One region of the Neorhizobium sp. USDA 3394 genome, then DNA from elsewhere that is predicted to be linked to it. Evidence: predicted binding sites of a transcription regulator. Region 1 holds the regulator's gene; each other region holds the start of a gene.
What was found. The regulator LexA, encoded in region 1, represses DNA repair genes until DNA is damaged. The targets are predictions, from matches to a motif close to TGTTCNNNNTGTGTTCNG.

Region 1 (5,799 bases):
GGCCCTCGCCTTCCATTTCGTACTTGCCGTTCTTGAAGAACTCGGTCGAGGCGCAATCGAGCGCCAGGCAGACGTCGTCGCCAGGCGTGTAACCGGCCTTCTCGACCGATTTCATGATGAAGTCGAGGGCTTCGGACGCGCTCTTCAGGCCCGGTGCGAAACCGCCTTCGTCGCCGACATTGGTATTGTGGCCCTGAGCCGCCAGTTCCTTCTTGAGGACGTGGAAGATCTCCGAGCCGATGCGCACGGCGTCCTTCAGCGTTTCGGCGCCGACCGGCATAACCATGAATTCCTGGAAGTCGATCGGGTTGTCGGCATGAGCGCCGCCGTTGATGATGTTCATCATCGGCACCGGCAGGACATGGGCATTGGGGCCGCCGACATAACGGTAGAGCGGCAGGCCGGACGTTTCGGCAGCAGCCTTGGCGACGGCGAGCGAGACGCCGAGGATGGCATTGGCGCCGAGGCGCGACTTGTTCGGCGTACCGTCGAGGGCGATCATCGTCTTGTCGATATGGATCTGGCTTTCGGCATCAAAACCGCCGATCGCATCGAAGATCTCGGTGTTGACGGCTTCGACCGCCTTTTGGACGCCCTTGCCGTGATAGCGCTTGCCGCCGTCACGCAGTTCGACGGCTTCGTGCGCGCCGGTGGAGGCGCCCGACGGAACGGCCGCGCGGCCCATCGAACCGTCTTCCAGATAGACATCCACCTCGACGGTCGGATTGCCGCGGCTGTCGAGAATTTCGCGTGCGATGATATCGGTGATGGCGGTCAAGGGTCTCTCCCTGGGTTTGGACTTGACGTCATGAGGTCACTGAAAATGTCTCATAATCAATGACACGAAAATTACAATCGAAGCAGTTTGCGCGCTTTTTGTGAGCGGGCTCAAACCGCCTTGGCGACGGCATCGAGCGCAAGCAGCTTTTCGAGCAGCCGCGGCATGTCCTTCAGATGCACCATGTTGGGGCCGTCCGAGGGCGCGTTGTCCGGGTCCTCGTGCGTTTCGATGAACAGGCCCGCTATGCCGACGGCGACCGCTGCCCGCGCGAGGACCGGCACCATGGTGCGGTCTCCTCCTGTGGAGCCTCCCTGCCCGCCAGGCTGCTGTACGGAATGCGTCGCATCGAAGATCACCGGCGCGCCCATGGACGCCATGATCGGCAGCGAACGCATGTCGGAGACCAGCGTGTTGTAGCCAAAGGAGGCGCCACGTTCGCACAGCAGAACGTTCGGGTTGCCGCTCTGGGTGATTTTGGCGAGCACGTTCTTCATGTCCCAGGGCGCCAGGAACTGGCCCTTCTTGACGTTGATGACGCGGCCGGTCCTGGCGGCTGCGACAAGCAGGTCCGTCTGGCGGGAGAGGAAAGCCGGTATCTGCAGGATGTCGACCGTCTCCGCCACGACGGCGCATTGCTCTTCCGTGTGAATGTCGGTCAGGACCGGAAACCCGAATTCCTTCTTGAGGTCGGCGAAGATCTCCATGGCGGTTTCGAGCCCGATGCCGCGCTTGCCGGAAATCGACGTGCGGTTGGCCTTGTCGTAGGAGGACTTGTAGACGAGGCCGATGCCGAGCTTGCCGCAGAGTTCCTTCAGCGCATCCGCCATCATGAAGGCGTGGTCGCGGCTTTCCATCTGGCAGGGGCCGGCGATCAGCGACAGCTTTGCATCCTGCGCGAAAACCACCTTGCCGTCTCCTTCGCCGACGGAGACGCGTGGATTGGCGGTAACTTCCATGAACCTATTCCTCGAAGCCGAACAAAACACCCTGGCCGGGCGCCGCCGAGACGAGAACACGGCCCTCCCGGCGGACGAATGCGACGTCATTAGCAGCAAGGGTGATCTCTGTCACGGCAAGATCGGCCGTCTTGAAGATGATCGCCCGGCCGCGCAGGCCTTCGGCGCCCGGCGTCGACGGAAGGGCGAATTCCGCTTCGAGTTCGTGATCCTGCAGGATGCGAATGCGGGCATTGGCCGCGGCAAGCTCGAGCGATGCAGGCTCCGGCTTGGCCTTTGTCATCAGCACCTGCTCGGCCAGGGCTGAGAAATCGGAGGGCGCCGATGCCGACAGAATGATCTCGCCCAGCCCCAAGACCGCATTGGAATGGCGCTCCAGTTCGCCGCGATCGGCCGGCAGAGGGTTGATGCGCTGGCAGGAAAACATCAGGAAGTCGGGTGCCCGGTCATCTGCCGCAAAAGCCAGCCGGAAGCTCGCCTCGGTTTCGGAGCCGTCGGGCAAGGTCATCCCGCGGGAAAATTCCAGCACGTCGCCTGCCGAGACGCCACGCATTTTGAAACGCGCGTGATCGGCCATCGCGTCGCCCGTGGCGACAACGAGCCCCGAGAAGCCCTGCCTGTCGCGTGCCCCGCGGAAGGCCAGATCGCGTGCGGTAAAAACGTTGCCGCGCTTGGCGGCAGCGCTCGCATGGCGGCGATTGGCAAGGGCCAGCGGCTCCAGATAGCTGCCATCCGAGAAGAACACACAAGCATTGGCTGTGCCGAAAGGATGAAAAGCGTCGGGCGCAACTGTAAAACCGAGCTTCGTGAGCCGGGAACGCGCAGCGGTAAGTCCCGCCACCGGCAGCACGAGATGATCGATCGGTCTTGCGTTCACGCGAGGGCCCCCGGGATTGGAATCGCATAGCTACTTTGGCAGCGGGCTCGCGCCGCGCAAGTGGTGAGACACGAGATATCTGGCACGCATCTATGAAGAAAAAATCATCATACTTCACGAAAATTTAGGGACTTGCGGAACACATATGGAACATATAGTGTCTGTTCTGGATTTGTTTCCGACTCTGAGGGTGCCAAAAGATGCTCACGCGCAAACAACAGGAATTGCTTCTGTTCATTCACGAACGCATGAAGGAATCCGGCGTCCCGCCGTCATTCGACGAAATGAAGGACGCTCTCGACCTCGCATCCAAGTCCGGCATCCACCGCCTGATCACGGCACTTGAGGAACGCGGCTTCATCCGCCGCCTGCCGAACCGGGCCCGGGCGCTCGAAGTCATCAAGCTGCCGGAAGCCTATTCGCCGAGCATGCAGCCGCGGCGCGGTTTTTCGCCAAGCGTCATCGAGGGCAGCCTCGGCAAACCGCAGCCGGTCGCGGCGCCTCAGAAACCCGCCGCCAACGACGACTCTTCGAACGCCACGACCGTTCCGGTCATGGGCCGCATCGCCGCCGGCGTGCCGATCTCGGCGATCCAGAACAACACGCATGACATCGCGGTGCCAGCCGAGATGATCGGTTCAGGCGAACATTATGCGCTCGAGGTCAAGGGCGATTCGATGATCGAGGCCGGCATCCTGGACGGCGACACCGTGATCATCCGCAACAGCAATACGGCCAATCCGGGCGATATCGTTGTGGCGCTGGTGGACGACGAGGAAGCGACGCTGAAGCGCTTCCGCCGCCGCGGCGCATCGATCGCCCTCGAGGCCGCCAACCCCGCCTACGAAACCCGCATCTTCGGGCCGGACCGGGTGAAAATCCAGGGCAAGCTCGTCGGTCTCATCCGCCGTTATCATTGATCATCCGCCGGAGCGGTTCCGGCAACGATCTGTCGAACGCCTGGCTTCGCCAATCATAGTGGCGGTGCCTGCTCCAGGGACGGTCTGCGCCCGCCATGGCCGCACGGGCCTGCCAGCGCCGAATGTCGGTCGCGCCGTTGAGGAAAATCTCCAGGGCGCCCGCCTTGCGAAGCGTGGCACCATTGATCATCAGGGCGCCGGACCGGCATTGGTCGAAGCGGGCACGCGGCGCAATGACAAGATTGGCGGCATCGCAGGCGGCGCCTGCATAACGGCTATCCTCGACAGCGATGACGATGCCCTTGCCGGTGCCTGCCGCACACCAGGCGGTCGGCTCACAGGTGAAGCGGCCGGCAGGCGCCTGTTTTATACTCGATTTTGCCGTTTCGAGTTCCTGCGGTGTCAGTTCGCGGCGCCCGTTGGTTTTCTCGCCGGGAGGCTTGTCGTCGGGTGGCCTCTCGTCGGGAGGCTTGTCCCTGGGTGGCGACATTTCGGGCTTGGTGGGATCGCCGAGCAGAAGTGCCCTCTTCCATTGGTCGTAGACAAAGTCGGGCGGGCGGGCGCGATTGGTGGCGACCCCTTCTCCATCGACAAGTGCGACCATCGTCCCGTCTTCCGAGATCAGGATGTCCGGGAGGGGCATCGACCGCTCCTGCCAGGAAAGCAGCAGAGCGGTCGCCATCAGCGGTAGGCCTATCAGTCTCAGTCTCGTCCTCAGCAGCGTCAGCAGCAGAAACCCTGCCGTCGCGACGGCCAGGAACCAGGGATGCTGCCGCCCTGTGCCGACATCGCCGCCCCAGGCCGCGATGTGTTTGGCAATGGCGATCACCCACTCCAGGCCGAGGCCCATGAGCTTCATGAAGGGAGCATCGAGGCCGAACGGCATCAGCAGCATGCCGGCCAGCCCCGCCGGCATGACCACGAAGGAGATGATCGGCATGGCGGCGAGGTTGGCGGCAAGGCCGTAGGTGGCGATACGGTGGAAATGCTCGACCGAGAACATCGCCGTCGAGATGCCGCCGATCAGCGAGGTCACGAAGACGCCGGCCGCGAAATTCCAGGACGCCAACAGCGGCGTCACCACAGGGTGACGGAATGGCAGAGGTTCGGGATCACGGCGTTCCGCCCTGTGTTTCCAGAGCGCGTAGCCGGCGACCAGGGCAGCGGTGGCGGCAAACGACATCTGGAAGCTCGGTCCCAGTATTTCCGAGGGCGACATGGCGATGATGACCAAAGCGGACAGCGCGACATTGCGCAGGCTGATCGACGGGCGATCGAAAAGCACGGCGACCAGCATGATCGCCATCATGATATAGGCCCGCTCGGCGGAAACGCCGAAACCGGAGATCAGGTAGTAGGCCGTCGCCATCATCAGCGCGCCGAATGCGGCGATCTTCTTGACCGGATAGGCCTGGGCGAAGCCCGTGAAGACGGAAAGCACGGTGCGCACGCCGACAAAGAAGATGCCGGCGGCCAGCGCCATGTTCAGCCCGGAAATGGCGACGATATGGGCGAGGCCCGACAGGCGCAGCGCCTCGGTGGTGTCTTCGGAAATCGCCCGGCGCTCGTCCGTGACGATCGCCGCGGCAAAGGCGCCGGGATCTCCGGGCACGGTCTCCCGGATACGGGTTGCGATTGCGCTGCGCAGATCGAAAAGCCCGGTTTCGACCTGCCCAACCCAGCTCCGGTCCGATTGGACGGCAGCCTGCTTTTTCGGCCGTCCATAGAAAAATCCAACCGCACCGATGCCATCGAAATAAGAGGAAAAGGCAAAATCGTTGAGGCCTGGCAGGGCGGGTCCCGACGGGGGCGAAATGCGGGCGCGGCCGCTGATCGTCTCGCCGGTCCGGGCGGGTTCATGGCGGGACCTTGCCAGCAGAGATACACGCTGCGGTGGGCGCCTGACTTGCGGATTGTCGGTCCGCTCGATGCGGACGATGTAACGCCAGTTGCCCCGGGCATCGACCTCCCTGCGCTCGACCACGCCGGCGAGCTCGGTCGTCACCGGCGTATCGAGAATCACGGTGGACCGCCTCCAGGTCTCGAACTGCGCCAGCATCATGCCTGCGAGGAAGAGCGTGAGAGCGAGCGGCAAGAGGTGCGTGGCACCGGACCGGTAGCGCGAGACGGCCACAAACATCGCGCAGGCGCAAAAGAGGAGGAAATACGGCCAGAAAGCCGGGGTCTGCGGCAGAGCAAACCAGCAGGCGGCCCCTGCCCCGACGACAACGGGCAGAAAAAGGAAGCCGTGGCCATGGGCCACTT
Region 2 (5,799 bases), 910 kb from region 1:
AACCGGTCGTCCAAGCCGACCACGGGCAGTGCCGTGTTCAACGTGACGCCGATGGAAGCGGGCGCCTATTTCAACAAGGTCGAGTGCTTCTGCTTTACCGAGCAGACGCTGCAGCCCGGCCAGTCGGTCCAGATGCCGGTGGTGTTCTTCGTTGACCCGGAGATCGCCACGGCCCAAGAGACCAAGAACATCAAGACGATCACCCTGTCCTACACCTTCTATCCGAGCGAGCCGGGCAAACCGGTCGCGGCTCTGCCGGAAGGCCCGAAGGCAGGCGCCCCGAAGACGGGCACAGGGAAACTTTGAGAGGGTTCGCCGGTTTTCCGGCGAAGCAGGCATTCATCCGGGGATTCTGACATGGCCGACGCGCATCAGAAAAATCACGACTACCACATCATCGATCCGAGCCCGTGGCCGATCCTGGCCTCACTTGGCGCCTTCGTCATGACCTTCGGCGGCGTAGGCTACATGCGTTATCTGCATGGCGGCCAGTTCCATATCTTCGGTCTGGACCTTGCGACACCGTGGATCTTCTACATCGGCCTGGCGATCATCATCTACACGATGATCGGCTGGTGGGCGGACACGATCAAGGAAGGCAATTCGGGCGCCCATACCCGCGTCGTCTCGCTGCACCTGCGCTACGGCATGATCATGTTCATCGCTTCCGAAGTGATGTTCTTCGTCGCGTGGTTCTGGGCCTTTTTCGATGCCAGCCTCTATGCCAACGAGGCGATCCAGGCGACCCGCGTCGAGTTTCTCGGCGGTCAGTGGCCGCCGAAGGGCGTCGAGGTGCTCGATCCCTGGCACCTGCCGATCTACAACACGGTCATCCTGCTTCTGTCGGGCACCTGCGTCACCTGGGCTCACCACGCGCTGCTGCACGGCGACCGCAAGGGCCTGATCAGCGGTCTGGCGCTCACCGTAGCACTCGGCATCCTGTTCTCCTGCGTCCAGGCTTACGAGTATATTCACGCTCCGTTCGCCTTCTCGAACTCGATCTACGGCGCGACCTTCTTCATGGCGACCGGCTTCCACGGTTTCCACGTGCTGGTCGGCACGATCTTCTTGGCTGTCTGCCTGCTGCGCGCCGTCAACGGCGGTTTCACGCCCACCAAGCATTTCGGCTTCGAAGCCGCCGCCTGGTACTGGCACTTCGTCGACGTGGTATGGCTGTTCCTCTTCTTCGCCATCTACATCTGGGGTGGCTGGGGCGCACCGCTCGCCCACTGAGCCAGGGGACATGAATTCCGGGAGGGCGGCGACAAGCCGCCCTTCTGCTTTTTGAGGACTGGAACGAATGGCAACCAAGGCTCCCTCGCGAACCGCATCGGATAAGACGCCCGGCCGCGGCCGTGGCCGGCTGGTCGCGACCGCGGTCGTGGTGCTGGCGGCGCTCGCCATCCTGCTGTCGCTCGGCACCTGGCAGGTGGAGCGGCTGCATTGGAAGGAAGGGCTGCTTGCCGATATCGCCCAGCGGCGGGCGGCGGCCCCCGTCCTGCTTTCCGACATCGAAGCGATCCGGAAATCCGGCGGCGATATCGAATACCGCCGGGTATCGGTCACCGGCACGTTCGACCACGCCAGGGAACGACATTTCTTCGCGACCTTCGGCGGCCAGACCGGCTTCTACGTCTACACCCCGTTGACGCTTGCCGACGGGCGCATCCTGTTCGTCAACCGCGGTTTCGTGCCCTATGAAATGAAGGACCCGAAGACCCGCAGCGCCGGCGAAGTTGCCGGCCCGCAGACCGTCACCGGATATGCGCGGGTGCGGCTTGGGGAAAAGCCCTCCTCCATCGTTCCGGACAACGATCTCGCCAAGAACATCTTCTACTGGAAGGATCTCGATGCCATGGCCTCGACCACCGGTATCGAGGCGTCGAAGGTCGTGCAGTTCTTCGTGGATGCCGATGGGTCGATCGTCAATCCGGGCGGCTGGCCCAAGGGCGGCGTCACCCAGTTCGACCTGCCGAACAGCCATCTGCAATATGCCGTGACCTGGTACGGCCTTGCCGCGGCCCTCGTTGCCGTCGTCATCGGCATGATCTTCCGCCGCAAACGCGCCTGAGCCCGCAGGATAGGCTTGCTTCGGTCCCTCCCCGGACCTACATCGGTTGGAGCAGAGCGCGCGTCTTCATAGGGCAGCGCCGAAGGAGCACCCATGAACACCGACCTTCTCAACCTTTTCGACTGCGACGAGACCAAGCTGCGCTCGATCCTCTCCGAGGCGCTTACCGGCGCCGATGACGGCGAGCTTTTCGTGGAGCATGCCCAGGCGGAATCGCTGACCTTCGACAACGGCCGCCTGAAGGGCGGCTCGTTCAACACGGACCAGGGGTTCGGACTGCGCTCGGTCGCCGGCGAAGCGGTCGGTTATGCCCATGCGGGCGAGCTTTCGGCCGCAGCGCTCTCCCGCGCCTCGGATGCGGTGCGGGCCGTCACCGCCGGTTATTCCGGTTCCTACGCGGCCGCTCCCCAGCGCACCAACAAGAAATATTACGGCGACGAGAACCCGATCGGCAGCCCCAGCTTCGAGGAGAAGGTCAAGCTGCTCACCGATATCGACGCCTATCTGCGCAACAAGGACGACAAGGTGCGGCAGGTGACGGCCACCGTTTCGGCAAGCTGGCAGGTGGTCGATATCCTGCGCGCCGACGGACACCGGGTGCAGGACATCCGCCCGATGACCCGCATCAACATTTCCGTCGTCGTCGGTGACGGCGACCGGCAGGAAAGCGGGTCGTTCGGCACGGGCGGCCGTATCGGCTTCGGCGATTTCGTGACGGAAGGCAACTGGCAGACCGGCGCCGACGAGGCGCTGCGCCAGGCGCTCGTCAACCTCACCGCCATAGACGCACCCGCCGGCACGATGGATGTCGTGCTCGGCTCCGGCTGGCCGGGCGTGATGTTGCACGAAGCGGTCGGCCATGGGCTGGAAGGCGATTTCAACCGAAAGAAGACCTCTGCCTTCGCCGGGCTTCTCGGCGAGATGGTCGCGGCTCCCGGTGTCACGGTCGTCGACGACGGCACGATCGACAACCGCCGCGGCTCGCTCACCATAGACGACGAAGGCACGCCTTCCGCCTACAACGTGCTGATCGAGAATGGCAAGCTGGTCGGCTACATGCAGGACCGCCAGAACGCCCGGCTGATGGGCGTCGCACCGACCGGCAACGGCCGCCGCCAGGGTTATGCCTATACGCCGATGCCGCGGATGACCAATACCTACATGCTCGGCGGCGACAAAACGCCGGAAGAGATCATCGCCTCGGTGAAGAAGGGCATCTATGCCGTCTCCTTCGGCGGCGGCCAGGTCGACATCACCTCCGGAAAATTCGTGTTCGGCTGCACCGAGGCCTACATGATCGAGGATGGCAAAATTGGCCCGGCCATCAAGGGCGCCATGCTGATCGGCAACGGCCCGGATGCGATGCGCCGCGTTTCGATGGTCGGCAACGACATGAAGCTCGACACCGGCATCGGCAATTGCGGCAAGGGCGGCCAATGGGTCCCCGTCGGCGTCGGCCAGCCGCATCTGCGGATGGACCAGGTAACGGTGGGTGGGACGAAGGCGTAAGGCGGAGCAATTTGCCTGGCGATAGAGACGCTGAGGTTTCTATCGCCAGATTCCAATCCCGGCGTATGAGCCTGAAACTCACCCCTCCTCCGGTCTGAACAGCCACTTCCGCTCGATGGCCGACGCGAGGTCGATCCGGTTGTTGCGGGCAAACAACAGAACGTGGCCGAGCAGGTCCGCCGTTTCGTCGGCGAGGTCGCGGCTGAGATCCTCGTCGGTCCTGCCCTTCCTGCGCCCGCGTCCGGTGGCGCGGTTCCAGGCCTGGGTCAGTTCGCCCATCTCTTCCTGCAGCTTCAGGACAAACCAGTCCGGATCGCGCACCATCCCGTGGTGTTGCGCATAATCCGCCGACGCGGCCTCGAATTGTGCGGTGAGCTTGCCCAGCATGATTGTTCTCCTTTTGTATCCACAGGAGAATGCCGATTCTCGACCAGTGTCCAGAGGGTTTGCTTGACACCCCCGCCCAAATCCCGGCAGGTGCGGACCATCCCGAAGCCCTTGACCACGGCATTTTGCATGGACCCCGCCAGCCCGATTTCCACTTTCCTAGATGCATGGATTCCGGGCCATGGGCCGGCACAGCTTGTCTTTCTTTTCCTCTCGGCACTGATCGCCGGGCTGGCGCGCGGATTTTCCGGTTTCGGCGGTGCGTTGATCTTCGTTCCGCTCGCCGGAGCTGCCGTCGGGCCGAAGATCGCCCCTGCCCTGCTGCTCGTCATCGACGGGGTGACGACGCTCGGCATGGTGCCGGACGGCTGGAAGCGCGCCAACCGCCGCGAGGTGGGCACGATGCTGATCGGGACGCTGATCGGCGTGCCGGTGGGCACGACGCTGCTGGCGGTGATCGACCCGACGGCACTGCGCTGGCTGATCTCGGTTGTCGTGCTCTTTCTGCTGGTCTTCCTGATTTCCGGCTGGCGTTACCACGGCAAACCGAAGACGCCGCTGACGATCGGCGTCGGAGCGCTTGCCGGCCTGTTCGGTGGGGCCGCACAACTCTCCGGTCCCCCGGTCGTCGCCTACTGGCTCGGAGGTGCCATTCCGCCGCTCACCGTGCGCGCCAACCTCATCCTCTATTTCGCGCTTGCGACGGTGATCTCGGCCACCGCCTATGTCGTCGGCGGTCTTTTGACATTCGACGTTCTTGCCCTCGCTTTGATCGCCGGGCCGGGTTACGGCCTCGGTGTGATCGCCGGCTCGAAACTGTTCGGATTTGCCTCCGAAGGCACTTTTCGGCGCATCTGCTTCATGCTGATCGCCATGGCGGCGATCGTCAGCCTGCCGCTTTTCGACGCGTTGCGGCCCTGAGCAGGATTCAGCGCGGATTATTCAGCAAGACTTAACCCGTCCGAGAGTAGGGTCGGCCTCACCGAAGTAACGTGGGCGTGATCGCGGTGGGGAATACCAGGGAGAGGTTTCAGGCGCTTTGGCGCCGGGATGTCAAACGCCGGCTTGTCGCCGGTGGCCTCGACATGGCTGCCGCACTTGCGCGTGCCGGGATGATGCCCAATGCCCGCGGTCACGGCGCCATATTCACGCTCCACCATGTGCGGCCGAAACAGAGCCGGCCGCTGCAGCCGAGCGGGCATCTGGAAGTGACACCGGATTTCCTCGGCGAAGCGATCGAGCGGCTTTCGGCCGAAGGTTACGAGTTCATCCCTTTGAGCGACGTGCCGGCGCGGCTTGCCGCACCGACCAAACAACCGTTCGCGGCCTTCACGCTCGATGACGGCTACCGCAACAATGCCGAATATGCCCTGCCCGTCTTTGCCCGCCACGGCGTGCCCTTCACCATTTTCGTCACCCGCGGGTTTGCCGAGCGGACCCATTCACTATGGTGGGAGACGGTTGCCGAACTGCTCGGCCGCGAACGGGAAGTGACGTTCGACTTCGGCGGCGGATCCGAAGTCCTCGACCTCACCTCCGAGGCCCGCAAGTTTGACGCATTCGACCGGTTTTCCAGCTATGTCCTGGAAGTCGAGGAATCCACCGCTGTCTCGCGGATCGATGCGCTGGCGAGAAAACACGGCGTCGATCCGCTGAAGATCACCGCCGACCTGACCATGAATGCCGAGGAGCTCCGCTCGGTCGCCGCCCATCCGCTGGCTTCGCTCGGCGCCCATACGACAAGCCACCGGGCGGTCGCCCGCCTTTCGGCGGAAGATGCCCGCGCGGAAATGGAGCAGTCGGCCGACTGGATCGAGGGCCTGATCGGCGAA
Region 3 (5,799 bases), 1.4 Mb from region 1:
ATCATCGACACCTTGCGCACCGAGCCTGCCGGAACGGTCACGCTCTGCACGCTCGGGCCGCTTACCAATATCGCGCTCGCTCTTGAGAAAGCGCCGGATATCGCTGGGCGCGCGAAGGAACTGGTGATGATGGGCGGCGGCTTTTTCGAGGGTGGCAACATCACGCCGGCCGCCGAGTTCAACATCTATGTCGATCCCGAAGCGGCAAAGACCGTGTTCGCCTCGGGCATGCCGATCGTCATGATGCCGCTCGACGTCACGCATCAATTGCTGACGACTAAAGCCCGTGTCGAGAAGATCGCCGCGCTCGGCACGCATCCCGCAAAGGTTCTGGTCGCATGGCTCGCCTTCTTCGAGCGCTTCGACATCGAAAAATACGGCTCCGATGGCGGGCCGCTGCATGATCCGACGGTCATCGCCTACCTCATCAAGCCCGAGCTCTTTTCGGGCCGCGACTGCAATGTCGAGATCGAGACGCAATCGGAGTTGACGGTGGGCATGACGGTGGTTGACTGGTGGCGCGTCTCCGGCCGCAAGCCGAATGCCAAGGTGATGCGTCATGTCGATGCCGACGGCTTTTTCGAATTGCTGACCGAGCGGGTTGCCCGGCTCTGAGGTGGAGCAAGCAGGCAAGGAAAATGCCACCGGAAGCTCGATCAGAGCTTAGACCCTGGCATCGACCGCCTCGGCAGGCGGGATCGACGGCTGGGCGCCGCGGCTGAGGCAGGCGAGCGAACCGGCCACCGCTGCCCGGCGAAGTGCTTTCGCAAAATCGAGCCCCTGTTCGAGGCTGGCGGCCAGATAACCGCAGAACGTGTCGCCGGCGCCGACCGTATCGACCGGTTCGATCTTCAGGCCCTCGGCCGTCACGATCGCTCCGTCGCGGATCGCAACCACGCCGTCGCCACCGAGCGTGACGACGAATGTCTGGCCGGTTTCCGCATGCAGCTTTCTCAACATGTCCTGGCGGGCCGCAGCGTCCGGGATCGGGCTTCCGGCCAGCAGTTCGAATTCCGTTTCATTGGCGACCACGATATCTGCGAGCCGGGCTAGCCGGGCCGCATCGCCGGTCAGCGGCGCCGTGTTGATCACCGTCAGCACGCCTTTGGCACGCGCCGCGTTGAGCGCCGTCTCTACCGCCTCGGCCGGGATTTCGAGTTGCAGCATCAGGATATCGCCGGCCTTCATGGCCTTGACCGCCGCCTCGGCCTGCGCCGCGCTCACCGTACCGTTGGCACCGGCCACCACCGCGATCATGTTTTCGCCCGTGCCCCCCACTAGGATCAAGGCCGTGCCGGTTGGATCGGTTACGCGCGCGACCGCGGAGAGATCGACCTTAGCGTCATCGAGAAGTGCCAGCGCCGGCGTCGCAAAACCATCCTCCCCAACGGCTCCGGCCATATGCACCGTGCTTCCGGCGCGGCGGGCGGCGAGAGCCTGGTTGGCGCCCTTGCCACCGGCGGCGGTCGCAAAGCTTGATCCCTCGACCGTCTCGCCCGGTTGGGGCAGACGCTCGGTCGTGGCGATGAGATCCATGTTGATGGAGCCGAGGACGGTGATCATGGCGGGCCTGCGTGCTAGATTTAAAGTCGCGCGACACTGCCCGAGAGAGTTACTCCTCGTCAACCACCCGCAGTTTGAGAAGACCGGTACGGCTTTCGACCACCTTCGCCTGTGGCAGGTCTCGGACTGCTTCGGCTACCACCGGAGCCTCCAGCTCGAGAGCCTCGATCTTGGCGCCGCGGCGGTTGAGCTTGTCGGTGGACGTCATGATCTGCTCGACATCCTTCTGCGCCGCGAAGAAATGCGCCTGGAGCTTGCGGGTGCGGTCGTCAAGACGCGAAAGATCCTCGATCAGCAGCGCCACTTCGCCCTGGATGAGATGCGCTTGCTCGCGCATCCGCTGGTCCTTCAAGACCGCCTGGATGACCTGAATGGACAGCATCAGCAGTGAGGGCGAGACAATGACGATCCGGGAACGTTGGGCCTTCTGCACGGCGCTCTCGAAATGCTCGTGGATCTCGGCGAAGATCGATTCCGACGGCACGAAGAGGAAGGCCATTTCCTGCGTTTCGCCCGGGATCAGGTATTTTTCCGAGACATCGCGGATGTGGACCTCGAGGTCGCGCTTGAATGCCTGGCTGGCGGCCCGCCGGGCCTCAGGAGCGGCGGCCTCGCGAAAAGCGTTCCAGGCTTCGAGCGGAAATTTGGCGTCGATCACCAAAGGCGGAGCGCCGTTCGGCATCCTGATCGTGCAGTCGGGCCTGGTGCCGTTCGAAAGCGTGGTCTGGAAGCCGTAGGCGCCCATCGGCAACCCGTCGGCAATGATCGCTTCCATTCGACCCTGGCCGAAGGCGCCGCGTGTCTGCTTGTTGGACAGGATCGCCTGCAGGCCGACGACGTCCTTTGCGAGAGTCTGGATATTGTTCTGGGCAGCGTCTATCACCGCCAGCCGTTCCTGCAGCCGCTGCAGGTTCTCGTGCGTCGACTTGGTCTGCTCGGTGATGCTAGCGCCGATCCGGTGCGTCATGCCGTCGAGCCGCTGGCTGACCGACTGGTTGAGTTCCGATTGCCGCGTCGAAAGCGTTTCCGCCATGGCCGACAGCCGGCCCTGCATTTCGCTCTGGGCTCTCAGGAGTTCGGAAAGCCGGGCCTCACCTTCCATCGCCCGCAAGTCCGCATCTTCCCGCCGCTGAAGGGATGCCCGGCGCGCCAGAAACAGCCATAACAGCAGCAATGCCGCTCCACACATCACCGCCACCACGGCAGCGCGGGGGTCGTCGGAGAAACGGGAAAGGCTCGCAACAAGGTTATCCATGGCGGGAAACTAACAGAATTTTGCGGCTTGAAAAGATCAAAACGTGAACACTCTGCTTCCTCGGGCCGTAATTTCTATTCCTTCGGAAAAAAAGATGGGTTATGGGAAGCCATGACGATCAAGCCTCTGATTATTCTGCCTGACCCGATCCTGCGTCAGGTTTCCAAGCCGATAGAGCGTGTTGACGCCGAGCTTCTAAGGCTCGCCGACGACATGCTGGAGACCATGTACGACGCGCCGGGCATCGGCCTTGCTGCGATCCAGATCGGCGTGCCGCGCCGCCTGCTCGTCGTCGATATCGCGCGCGAGGGCGAGGAAAAGCAGCCGCAGGTCTTCATCAATCCGGAGATCGTCAAATCCTCCGACGAGAGTTCCGTCTATGAAGAGGGCTGCCTCTCCATTCCGGAATATTATGCCGAGGTGGAACGCCCGGCGACCGTCAGCGTCAAGCATCTCGGCCGTGACGGCAAGGAATATGTGGTAGAGGCAGATGGCCTGCTCGCCACCTGCCTGCAGCATGAGATCGATCACCTCAATGGCGTGCTTTTCATCGACCATATTTCCCGCCTGAAGCGCGAGATGGTGATCAAGAAATTCACCAAGGCTGCCAAGTCCAAGGCGGTCTGAACCGCCGCTCAGGCGATCCGAAGCAAGAAGGCGCGGTCTTTTGGGACGCGGAACGTCCATGTCTCTTCGCATCATCTTCATGGGAACGCCGGAATTTTCCGTGCCGACGCTGCAGAGCCTCAAGCACGCGGGCCATGAGATCGTCGCGGTCTATACCCAGCCGCCGCGCCCGGGTGGCCGTCGCGGGCTCGATCTCGTGAAGTCGCCGGTGCATCAGGCCGCCGAACTGCTGGGCATTCCTGTTTTCACGCCGGTGAATTTCAAGGATCCCGAAGAGCGCGAAAAGTTCCGCGCGCTCGATGCGGATGTTGCCGTCGTCGTCGCGTATGGCCTGCTGCTGCCGGAAGCGATCCTGACCGGCACCAAGCTCGGTTGCTATAACGGCCATGCTTCGCTCCTGCCGCGTTGGCGCGGTGCCGCACCGATCCAGCGGGCGATCATGGCCGGCGATAAGAAAACCGGGATGATGGTCATGCAGATGGAAAAGGGCCTCGATACCGGCCCCGTCGCGCTGACGAGCGAAGTGGAAATCGGCGACAACATGACCGCCGGCGAACTGCACGACAGGCTGATGCTGGTCGGCGCCCGTGCGATGGTCGAGGCGATGGGCAAGCTCGAAGCCAACGACCTGCCGTTGACGCCGCAATCGTCGGAAGGCGTGCTTTATGCCGCCAAGATCGACAAGGGCGAGACGCGCATCGATTTCTCGAAGTCGGCACGAGATGTGCACAACCACATCCGCGGCCTGTCACCGTTTCCTGGCGCGTGGTTCGAGGCCGAGATCAACGGAAAGCCGGAGCGCGTAAAGGTTCTCGGGTCGGAGGTCGGCGAAGGGCAGGGGGAGCCCGGAACGGTTTTGGACGACACGTTGACCGTTGCCTGCACCGAGGGTGCCGTGCGGCTCCTGAAATTGCAGAAGGCGGGGGCTAAGCCTCTGGTGGCGGCGGAGTTCCTGCGGGGCACGCCGCTTGGGCCTGGCACGAGGCTCTCCTGATGCCACGATTCCGCATGACCGTCGAATATGACGGCACGCCTTATGTCGGCTGGCAGAAGCAGGAGAACGGCCATTCGGTCCAGTCGGCACTTGAAAAAGCCATCCTGTCGCTGACCAAGGAAACGGTGCTGGTCAAGGGTGCCGGGCGCACGGATTCCGGCGTTCATGCGCGCGGACAGGTCGTGCACGTGGATCTCTCGCGGCCATGGGAACCGCACAAGCTGCGCAATGCGCTGAACGCCTATCTGGGAATGGCTCACGAGAAGGTGGCGGTCATTGATGTGCGGGCTGTCGATGACGCATTTGATGCGCGCTTTTCGGCCGTGCGCCGGCACTATCTCTACCGTATCATTTCGCGCGCCGCACCATTGGCGCTGGAGGCAAAGCGCGCCTGGTGGGTGACCCGGGATCTGGACCACGAAGTCATGCACGCCGCCGCCCAGACACTGGTCGGAAAGCATGACTTCACGACATTTCGTTCGGTTCATTGCCAGGCGAAAAGCCCCGTCCGCACACTGGACCTGCTGGACGTAACGCGTAGCGGTGATCTGATCGAAATTCGCGCGACGGCGCAGAGTTTCCTGCACAATCAGATACGTTCGCTCGCCGGTACGCTTAAACTTGCCGGCGAAGGCCGCATGACGCCGGCAGACGTCCGCGCAGCGCTGGATGCGCGCGATCGCAAGGCCTGCGGGCCGGTGGCGCCGCCGGAGGGGCTTTATTTCATGCGCGTCGATTATCCAGGCGACCGAGTAGAGCCCTGAAGCGCCTGCTTCATCAGAGCGGATAGATGCCGAGGAAACGCTGCAGCGCTTCGGTCAGCAGCATGCCCGGCACGATCAGCACCAGCACCAGCGTGGTGACCATCAGCGGCTGTGGCCCGCAGATCATCCGCATCACCCGCGATACAGCGACGATCATGGCGATCAGCAGTGCGAAATGGACAAAGGCCAGAACGGCATCGAGGCTGGGCGGCAACAGGAAGCGCAGGCTCAGGAGACCGTAGAGATAGGCAAACGGAACCGAGAGCCAGTTGACGGTGACTACGACGGCCGGAAACTTTCGGGCAATGCCGAGAAGCGAGCAGAGTACGCCGGCAAGGATCAGCGGCACCAACCAGTTGAAGATTTCCAGCATCGCCATGCGAACGAAGAAAATCCCGCCGATCCCTGCGCCGGGCGGCATGCCTTCGAGCAGATAGTCACGCCACCACAGCCACGAGATGAACGCTCCCGGCAGGCACCAGACGAACGCCCAGAACGAGCGCATCATGCCGCGATCGGAAATGTCGAGCAGGCGGAAACCCTGCGCATCGCCCCGGATCAGCAGCCACAGACCGCTCAGATAAAGTCTGACTTCA

Region 2: a site for LexA is predicted at 3,971-3,988, ahead of ACZ9EJ_RS14160 (nucleoside triphosphate pyrophosphohydrolase family protein). Genes of this name have one in related genera too.
Region 3: a site for LexA is predicted at 2,851-2,868, ahead of ACZ9EJ_RS16265 (DNA recombination protein RmuC). Genes of this name have one in related genera too.

Annotation. Positions count from the first base shown of each region.
Region 1 covers NZ_JBWCDU010000001.1:1,940,817-1,946,615, forward strand. Annotated here, with positions in the region: gene eno (phosphopyruvate hydratase) at 1-778, opposite strand, end outside; gene kdsA (3-deoxy-8-phosphooctulonate synthase) at 889-1,737, opposite strand; gene ACZ9EJ_RS09215 (VOC family protein) at 1,742-2,614, opposite strand; gene lexA (transcriptional repressor LexA) at 2,815-3,534, shown strand; gene ACZ9EJ_RS09225 (ComEC/Rec2 family competence protein) at 3,515-5,799, opposite strand, start outside.
Region 2 covers NZ_JBWCDU010000001.1:2,855,337-2,861,135, forward strand. Annotated here, with positions in the region: gene ACZ9EJ_RS14140 (cytochrome c oxidase assembly protein) at 1-306, shown strand, start outside; gene ACZ9EJ_RS14145 (cytochrome c oxidase subunit 3) at 358-1,233, shown strand; gene ACZ9EJ_RS14150 (SURF1 family protein) at 1,301-2,071, shown strand; gene tldD (metalloprotease TldD) at 2,165-3,580, shown strand; gene ACZ9EJ_RS14160 (nucleoside triphosphate pyrophosphohydrolase family protein) at 3,659-3,967, opposite strand; gene ACZ9EJ_RS14165 (sulfite exporter TauE/SafE family protein) at 4,097-4,888, shown strand; gene ACZ9EJ_RS14170 (polysaccharide deacetylase family protein) at 5,053-5,799, shown strand, end outside.
Region 3 covers NZ_JBWCDU010000001.1:3,296,046-3,301,844, reverse strand. Annotated here, with positions in the region: gene ACZ9EJ_RS16275 (nucleoside hydrolase) at 1-615, shown strand, start outside; gene ACZ9EJ_RS16270 (ribokinase) at 664-1,563, opposite strand; gene ACZ9EJ_RS16265 (DNA recombination protein RmuC) at 1,613-2,818, opposite strand; gene def (peptide deformylase) at 2,930-3,445, shown strand; gene fmt (methionyl-tRNA formyltransferase) at 3,504-4,439, shown strand; gene truA (tRNA pseudouridine(38-40) synthase TruA) at 4,439-5,203, shown strand; gene ACZ9EJ_RS16245 (hypothetical protein) at 5,217-5,799, opposite strand, start outside.